Regions from separate parts of the Paenibacillus sp. FSL M7-0420 genome, predicted to be linked through region 1. Evidence: riboswitches for the same ligand, from Rfam matches in the RefSeq annotation. Region 1 holds a riboswitch; the other holds the start of a gene.

Region 1 (4,530 bases):
GCCTTATAGCCTCTACGGCCTCCGCGCAGCCTGCGGGCCAGCAGCAGCCCATGCGCTGCATCACTCAGCAGGAATAAGAAGCGGTACATAATCAGCATCAGCTCCAGAACAATCTGCGGCATCCGCAGCCTGCGCAGCACCTGCAAAAGCTCACTGAACGGAGTAGTGAACATCAGGAAAAAGAAACAACTCATACAGGCAGAGATTCTGGCCAGCAGCTCCCCTGCCCGCTGAAGTCCCGCCGCTGTGACATATACGGGCAGATTCAGTCCCGGAAGCGGGAATATCCCTGCCTCTCCCGCAGCCGGATGCCCGAATTCCACGAGCAGCGCCGGTACGCTAAGCGCATAGAACAGCAGCGCTGTGCCGAACAGCATGCCATAAGCACGCAAGGGAATACGGGCCTGCAATACACACCAGGACATCATCCATAGGGTGATTGCAGCCTGTAGTACCGGATGTACAGTGTAAGAGAGCAGGAACATCAGGGCTGCGAACGAGCTTTTCCACATCGGGGATAACTGGCGCAGAGCATTATTGTAGGAGAGAACGTCAATCCGCCGAATCACTTGCTGCTATGCTGCTTCGTCCCGCCCTGCTTGCCCTTGAGCAGCCCCAAGGTATAACCGATCACACCGGCACCAATCGCTGCCTGCAATGCAAACAGCATACTCTCCGTCTCACCCGGCAGCTCGGTCAGCGGCTTGAACCACGGCTTATAGTCAGGATTCATCTCGGTAATCACACCTTCAGCCGCATCATCGGCCCCGCCGAATTCCCCATTGACCAGCAGCAGCGGCAGAATAACCAGCAGAATAACAACCAGCAGCATCAACCCATTTTTCCATTTATTGCTCATTAGGCTCTTCCTCCGTTCACCTTGCGTTTCAGAAGCGACAATTCATTCGGACTATACGATTTCAGCCAGTTCCAGAGCAGTACCGTCAACAGCCCTTCACTGATGGCCAGCGGGATTTGCGTCACGGCAAAGATGCCCCCGAATTTGAGAAAAGAAGCCAGCACGCCGCCATCCGCCGCCGGAAAAGCCACCGCCAGCTGAAAGGAAGTCACTACATACGTACTCAGATCCGCTACCGCAGCCGCACAGAACAACGCCAGCTTCTCACGGTCCGGCCGCTTCATCATCAGCTTATACACTGCATAGCCGGCAAAAGGACCCGCCACCGCCATCGAGAACGCATTGGCCCCGAGCGTAGTAATCCCTCCGTGCGCCAGCAGCAGCGCTTGAAACAGCAGGACAATCGAGCCGATTACGCTCATAGGCAGCGGCCCCAGCATAACCGCACCAAGTCCGGTACCCGTGGGGTGGGAGCTGCTTCCGGTCACGGAAGGCATTTTGAGCGCAGACAGTACGAAGGTAAACGCCCCGGCCAGGCCCAGCAGCAGCTTCAGTTCCGGATTCTCCCTTGTCATGGATTTCAGCTTGAAGATTCCGAGCACAAAAAACGGGATAAACGCCGTCCACCAGAACACCGCCCAGCCTACCGGCAGGAATCCTTCCATAATGTGCATTGCCCGGGCCGTCCCCGGTTCATTCAGCATAAAGTACACCGTAAATCCGGCAACCAGTGCCGCAAAGCTCCACCATCTGTGCTTTTTCATTTGTCACCCTCCATGTTTGTTGTTTTCCCATTACAGATCTTAAAGCCCAAGTGGAAACATCTTTGCCGTCCTTTTATAGGACGGTACGTTTCAGCGAGGAATATAAGGATGATTTATAGCGTGAAGCATAAAAATCCTTATATTCCAAAAAACCCACCCTAAAGGGTGGGAGTGTATGTACGCAGGCAAGTTCGATAGAGCGCGCTGCACGCAGCCAAGCGAAACAAGGTGCTTCTCATCGTCCCATCACTATGGGCCGTGTCCTTGTATCCCGCAGCTGTAAGCCGGGGGTCATCTCTAAGATTCCAAGATTCCTCCGGTCCATCAGGGCAGAACGCCTCTTCTCATTAACCTATCCGTACACCGCTCCTATCCGCGTAGAGTCGTGGTGTGCATCGACAAGGTAGGTCTCCTGGCTTGGAATACAGGCGCCGCAGACTTCGTCTTCCCCGGGGCTTCCCGAGTGACCTCATGAAGTGCAGCTCTTCCATACAGTGGCGGGACCGCTCGGGAGTTGCACCCGATTCCCTGTTATCCCTTGCCGCTTCCGGCAAGAGCACCTTGTTTCATCGCTAATTCATCTCACATCATAGCGGACCGGGCTTAGCGTGTCTGTGATATAAATTGGAAAAGCTGTCCTGAAGCCAATCATGGCTTGTAGAAATTTTATTTGAGTAATATAATTATTAACTATATAACCTGAACGTGGAGGCATCCGATGAAACTTGATCTAACCGAACAATCCCTGCCCGTGTACGAGGCCCTGTCCAGTACCGTGCGCCTGCATATGCTGCGGCTGCTGTCCGAGAAGCCCATGAACGTGAAGGAGCTGGCCGCAGCCCTCAAGCTCAGCAGTGCGATTATGACCATGCATGTGCGCAAGCTCGAAGCCGCCGGGCTGATCCGCAGCCATATGGCTCCCGGCAAAAGCGGTCTGCAGAAGATCTGTACACTGGCCGCCGACGGGGCTGAGATTGTTTTTCCGGGACAAGCCCGGACTCCGCGCAGGGGGTACCGCAAGGACATTCCGGTGGGGCATTATTCCGACTTCCAGATTGAGCCTACCTGTGGACTGTCTACGACGGAGAGGGTCATCGGACACTTTGACGATCCCCGTTATTTCTGGGACCAGGAGCGGGTGAACGCCGGGATTCTCTGGTTCGGCAAGGGGTTCGTCGAGTATAAAATCCCGAATTTCCTGCTGTCGAGCCAGCAGCCGGAGGAGCTTGCCATCACGATGGAGATCGCCTCCGAAGCCCCGTCGGTCAACAACAACTGGCCGTCGGATATTACCTTCACGCTGAACGGACAATCGCTCGGCTTCTGGACCAGCCCCGGTGACTACGGAGATAATCCGGGAAAATACACCCCGGCCTGGTGGCCTGCACTCACCAATCAATACGGCCTGCTCAAGCAGCTGCGGATTACGCAGTCAGGCACCTTCATGGATGGGCAAAAGCTGTCGGAGGTCACCCTGGATCAGGTAGGCATCCGCAACAAACAATGGACCTTCCGGCTCTCTGTCGAGGAGGATGCCGAGCACATCGGCGGCCTCACCCTGTTCGGCAAAGGCTTCGGCAATTACAACGAGGATCTTGTGTTTGAGTTGTTTTATACAGATGGCGTGGCAGATTTGCCGGGTTCTATATGAAAGCCAGATTAGGGTGTGTAGAAGGTAGGTAGGTAGGTAGGTAGGTAGGTAGGTAGGTAGGTAGGTAGGTAGGTAGGTAGGTAGGTAGGTAGGTAGGTAGGTAGGTAGGTAGGTAGGTAGGTAGGTAGTGGAGATAGATTAGTTAGACTAATTAGGTTAGTTTTCGATTCAGCTACTTTTGGAGCTAATGCTCCTCATTTCTGCTCATCGCCCACTTTCCGCCGACTCAGGTGCACAAATGCCAATGTCATTAAGATAAGTTCAAAGATAAGTTTGGAATTAATAAAGAGAATCCAAAACGGTATGGGGAAACGTCCTATGCCGTTTGTTTTTGGTGTAAGGAAGGAAAAAAGCGCATAGCAAACAAAGCGGATGGAAGATCCACTTAAAAAAATGTTCATGCGAACCGAATTATGCTACTCTGTAGACGAAGCTAATGGCGGATTTGCTACGTATTCTGCGTGTATTCCTTTGCCCAGGACGGGTGAGACGAATCGGCAACATATTTTTGCGAATCAAAGCTTCCACATCAGGCGGGGGTCCATCGCCCTTGGAGCGCAGGAAATGTCTACAGACGTGAACGGCCACCGTGAAGTTGACTTGGTAGAGGTGCCGTTTATCCTTTTGGGAAATGACTACGTGCGAGGTAATCATTTCAGCGAAATTGTAGAGGATCATTCTTGCGAATATCTCTTGGGTAATGGACTCTTGCTTCTTTGCGTGAAAATGGGTCAGACCGATGGTGTATTTTAAGGCCCGGAAAGAGGTCTCAATCCCCCATCGCAGGTGATACAGTTCCCGGAGTTCATCCGGTGAGAATTCAGCAGCCGGTAGATTGGTAATGACGGTTTCATAATCGCCACTGGGCAGGAGGAAACGAACCACCCGAAAGGAAATCGGGTAAAACAGGTTCTTTTGCATGTCCAGAAAATCAAAGCTAGAGGTGGCCGGAAGAATTTTATAGATTTCGGGGTGATCCCTGAACGCTTTCGTTCGTTTTTTAGTCAGCGTCAGGTGAATCTCCTGATCAAACGCCCCTTCAAAGGTCAAGTGCAAGCCCGAAAGAATGCCATTCGAATGCAAATCCTTGACCCGTATGACGTACTTCCATCCTTTCCGTTCCAGATGCGCGAACGTATTGTAGCTTTCCAATCCTCGATCCGCCAACACAATGACGTTCCCCTGAATAGGGGACCGATCCACCATCGTGGACAGCGCCCTTCCTTCGTTGCGTAGCTTTCGAGGTTGAAGGATGG
Region 2 (4,530 bases), 1.6 Mb from region 1:
GAAGAGCTGAAGCTGCGTCTGGACAGCGTACTGGAGGAGCTGGCAGAGGAGACGGAGCATAAGGTGGCACGTAAGGCAGGGCAATAAGCCGTACCCGGTCCGAACCAATAAAAGGCACTAAACCACCCGGTAGCGGGAGTTTAGTGCCTTTGTTATTTTTGTACCCCTTGAAAGCTCAGCTCCGGCTCCCACAGAACAACCCTATCTCCCGCCAGACTCGCAGGAATATCAATGATCCGCTGGTTGCTGCTTCCCCGGTAAGAGAGGGTAAGGTCTTTGAGCGCTTCGACGAACCGTCCGTCGATCACGACCTGGCACAAGGCCAGCAGGTTCCATTCCGCTGAACCGGGGGAAGCCGTAAGCTCCTCGTACGTATAACCGGTATAGATCCAGATTGGGAAGTCCGGCAGCTCGGCGCGCAGCTCGTGAATGAAGTCTGCAGCCTCCTCAGCCGAGAAAAAAGGGTCCCCGCCCGCCAGCGTCAAGCCGTCCAGCAGCGGATTGCCTGCAATCTCTTCTATGATCTCCCGCCGCCGCTCCGGGGTGAAGACTTCCCCGAAGTTAAAGTTCCAGGTCTTCGGGTTGAAGCAGCCCGGGCAGCGGTGGCGGCAGCCGCTGATGAAGAGGACGGCCCGCAGGCCTTCCCCTTCATTGATCGACTCCGGGTAATATCCGCAGATGTTCATAGATGCTTAACACGGTCCCGGACTTCGGCTTGCTTGGCCGCATTGAAGCGGGTCTGATAGTCACCGGTCAGATACCCGGTAACCCGGCGCAGACGGCGGATATGGGTGGTATCCTCATGGGCATTGCAGGTCGGGCAATTCGTACCGATGACCCCTTCATAGCCGCAGCCGGAGCAGCGGTCAATCGGATGGTTAATGCTGAAGTAGCTGATGTCCTGCTCCAGCGCGTATTTGATGATTTTGACGAAGGCTGCAGGGTTGCTCCGGGCATTGCCGTTCAGTTCGACATAGGAGATCGCTCCGGCGTTGCAATATTCATGGAACGTGGCTTCCAGGCTGATCTTCTTGGCTGCGCTCAGTTCATGGTAGACCGGAATGTGGAACGAGTTCGTATAATATTCACGGTCGGTTACCCCAGGGATAGAGCCTAGCACCTTGCGGTCGATCTTGGTAAATTTGCCGGAAAGACCCTCGGCCGGCGTGGCGAACAAGGTGATGTTGAGGTTAAGCTCCTCGCTCTTGCGGTCGCAATATTCACGCATGTGGCGGACGATGGCTACAGCCTTGGCGTGAATCTCCATATCTTCGCCGTGGTGCTTGCCGTACATGGCCTTCATGCATTCCGCCATCCCGATGAAGCCCAGTGACAGGCTGCCGTGCTTCAGCAGTTCGCCTACACTGTCATCAGGGGCAAGCTGCTCGCCGCCTTCCCAGACGCCTTCACGCATCATGAAATCGGAGGCTTTGGCCTTCTGGGAAGCCTGGATACGGAAGCGGTGCAGCAGGCCGTCCAGCGCAATATCCATATAGTGATTGAGGTCGTCGAAGAACCCTTCTTCATCAGCAGCGAGGCGGCGGCCGGTTATCGTGCCGTGGGCCAGTCCAAGACGCACCAGGTTGAGCGTGTTGAAGGACAGGTTGCCTTTGCCGGAGCAATGGTTGCGTCCGAAGCGGTCGCCGAGCACACGGGTCCGGCAGCCCATCGTAGCGAACTCGGTATCCGGGTCAGCCGGATCGTAATACTGCATGTTCAGCGGAGCGTCCAGATTGGCGAAGTTCGGATACAATCTGCGCGCCGAGCACTCCGCTGCCTTCAGGAACAGCTCGTAGTTAGGATCACCCGGTTGCTGGTTAATGCCTTGCTTGCATTTGAAGATCTGAATCGGGAACACCGGCGTCTCCCCGCTGCCCAGTCCATTCATCGTGGCCGTCAGCAGCGAGCTGATCACCAGCTGGCCCTCCGGGGAGGTGCAGGTGCCGTAGTTGATGCTGGTAAAAGGAATCTGGCCGCCGGAGCGGCTGGACATCGTATTCAGGTTATGTACCATACTCTCTGCGGCCTGCAGGGTCTCGCTCTGCGTCTCCTTCAGGGCAAAACGGAAGGCCCGCGGATACTGCTCAGCCAGATCGCTGCGGCTCATCGTAATCTCCCCAAGCTCCGAACCCTCTGCGTTCTCCTCGAAATACTCCAGACCTTTGCGGAAGAGCTTGGAGAAGGATTTGGTCACATAAGGGGCCAGATCATAATCCAGCTTGTTGGCGGACACACCGCCGTACTGCGCATTCTGCTGCGACTGGAAAATAATCGCCACCAGCGACATCGCCGTCATAATCGAGTTGGGAGGCCGTACGCTGCCGTTGCCGGTGTTGAAGCCTTCACGGAGAAGCCGTTCGAACGGGATGAAGATGCAGTTGGTAGTTCCGATGGCGTATTGATCCAGGTCATGTACATAGACGACATTATCCAGGGTAGCCTGTACCAGCTGCGGCGGCATGGTGAAGTTGCGGGCATACCATTTGGAGTATTCACTGCCGAACTTGCTCATTTTGCCGGAGAAGCTCTCCCCGTTCAGGTTCGCATTCTCGCGCAGCAGATCCAGATCCCGGCTGTCGATAATATCCCGTCCCAGATGAATGACCTCTTCCAAAAGATCCTCCTGTGCAGCTTGTCCTTCGTTATAACGTTTCTCCAGCAGCGTCATTATATAACTCTCTCCTCTCGGGTATTGTAAGCGTTAAAAAAGCACCCCCGGCCGGGAAGGCCGGAAATGCCCGAATGCATGATGCAAAGATCCGGGAAACGGAAATTTGCCTGTGGTCTGGGTGGAACATACGAGCAGACACAAGGGCGATAGCTTACGCCCGTTCTTGTATATTCCGCAGAGCCGATACCTGAAAATAATCCCCGATCGTCCTCAGGTATCGGCAGCCTCTGACCCGAATGACGGAAGGCTAACTCTGCTATTGCAGGCCGCATACGGACACCTCCCCTGTTCCTCGCAGGAGTCTAAGCGGTGCCACCGAAACAGGCAGGTCTCCTGGCTTCCGGCAACTCCTCCGGCGCCTTCCCGGGGGGCTTATTCCGCCCCTTAGTGGCAATTAGCCGGAGAATGCGGCCCTGGGCATCGCACCCTGGGAGCATCCGGTTACAGTGGCGGGACCGCAGCGGTTTTGCACCGCGCTTCCCTATTAAGTCGCACCTCTATTACAAGAGGTGAAACACCCGTTTCTACTATATTTTGTTGTTATCTATTAAAGCTACCGCAATATATTGTGTTTGTAAATGTTTTTTTGCAATCCCGCACGGGGAGCGGGTTCGGCGCTTTTACTCACAGCTGATCCACAGTTAGTCCACAGGTAATCCACAACTTTCCTCTGAATCTGCCGTGAATGTTTCATAAAATCTCCGAAAATACGCCACAAAGAATCCATAAATAGAGTGCGTCTAATCCTGGTAATCATTTTGACGGATATTAATAGAATAGAGAGGGTGCAGGTGATTTGTAGCAAGCCTGGCGAAGCGTTACAATAAAGAGGAAAAGTTAGAGGCAGGCACATCAGATCATTAGGAGGCAGTTCACAATGGCAATTGGCGAAGTGACCGTTATTCCGGTTGGGACAGGCAGCACCAGTCTCAGCAGCTATGTGGCCGAGATGCAGCGCGTGTTGGAGACGGTGGAGGGCATTACCTATGAGCTTACTTCCATGGGTACGATTATTGAGGGTCCGGTAGCGCGGATTCTGGCTGCGGTAGAAGCGCTGCATGAGTCGCCGTTCACCGCCGGGGCGCAGAGAGTCTCAACCTCGCTCAAGATCGATGACCGGCGCGACAAGACCTCGACCAGCCGCAGCAAGCTGGAATCCGTGGAGCGCAAGCTACAGGGGAAGTAGCGGGAATATAGTATCCAATCAGAAATGACGATAAGGAGCGGATTCTTCATGACAACAGCAGCACAGCAGATCGGAATTCAAATGTATACACTGCGCGACCAGACGGAGCGCGATTTCCTCGGCACACTGGCCAAGGTGGCAGAGATGGGGTACCAGGCAGTGGAATTCGCCGGTTATTTCGGTGTATCTGCAGGGGAACTGCGCCGTAAGCTGGATGAACTTGGCCTGGCGGCCCCCTCGGCGCATGTAGGCCTGGACTTCAGCAGTCTGGATAAGATGGAACAGGCCTTAGCCAAAGAGATTGAATACGCGGTAGAGCTCGGACTGCAATATATAATCACCCCGTCGGCACCGCTTCCGCCGAATCCTTCCATAGAGGATGTAACGAGAATCATTCCATTCCTGGAGAAGGCTTCCGCGATGGTCCGGGCGGCGGGGATGCAGTACGGCTACCACAACCATGATTATGAATTCAAAGAGGTTGACGGCAAGGCGGTCATCGATATCTGGCTGGAGCAGATTCCTGCCGAGCATATGCTGGCTGAGTTTGATCTGGGATGGGTATACAGGGGTGGAGCCCGGCCCGTTGATTATGTGTCACGGTACGCCGGCCGTGTTCCGCTGGTTCACATTAAGGACTTCGGAGCAGACAATGAGGAGACCGATCTCGGAA

Evidence for each region. Region 1 has a riboswitch for cobalamin ahead of MKX51_RS07545 (energy-coupling factor ABC transporter permease). Riboswitches for the same ligand answer to the same signal wherever they lie in the genome.
Region 2: another riboswitch for cobalamin. It lies ahead of MKX51_RS00770 (anaerobic ribonucleoside triphosphate reductase); the one in region 1 lies ahead of MKX51_RS07545 (energy-coupling factor ABC transporter permease).

What each region holds. Positions count from the first base shown of each region.
Region 1 covers NZ_JBBOCJ010000001.1:1,770,836-1,775,365, reverse strand. The annotation lists gene cbiQ (cobalt ECF transporter T component CbiQ) at 1-569, opposite strand, end outside; gene MKX51_RS07550 (energy-coupling factor ABC transporter substrate-binding protein) at 566-859, opposite strand; gene MKX51_RS07545 (energy-coupling factor ABC transporter permease) at 859-1,623, opposite strand; cobalamin riboswitch at 2,009-2,202, opposite strand; gene MKX51_RS07540 (ArsR/SmtB family transcription factor) at 2,342-3,274, shown strand; gene MKX51_RS07535 (IS4 family transposase) at 3,686-4,530, opposite strand, start outside.
Region 2 covers NZ_JBBOCJ010000001.1:176,152-180,681, forward strand. The annotation lists gene ssuE (NADPH-dependent FMN reductase) at 1-87, shown strand, start outside; gene nrdG (anaerobic ribonucleoside-triphosphate reductase activating protein) at 153-686, opposite strand; gene MKX51_RS00770 (anaerobic ribonucleoside triphosphate reductase) at 683-2,668, opposite strand; cobalamin riboswitch at 2,978-3,208, opposite strand; gene MKX51_RS00775 (MTH1187 family thiamine-binding protein) at 3,549-3,857, shown strand; gene MKX51_RS00780 (sugar phosphate isomerase/epimerase family protein) at 3,906-4,530, shown strand, end outside.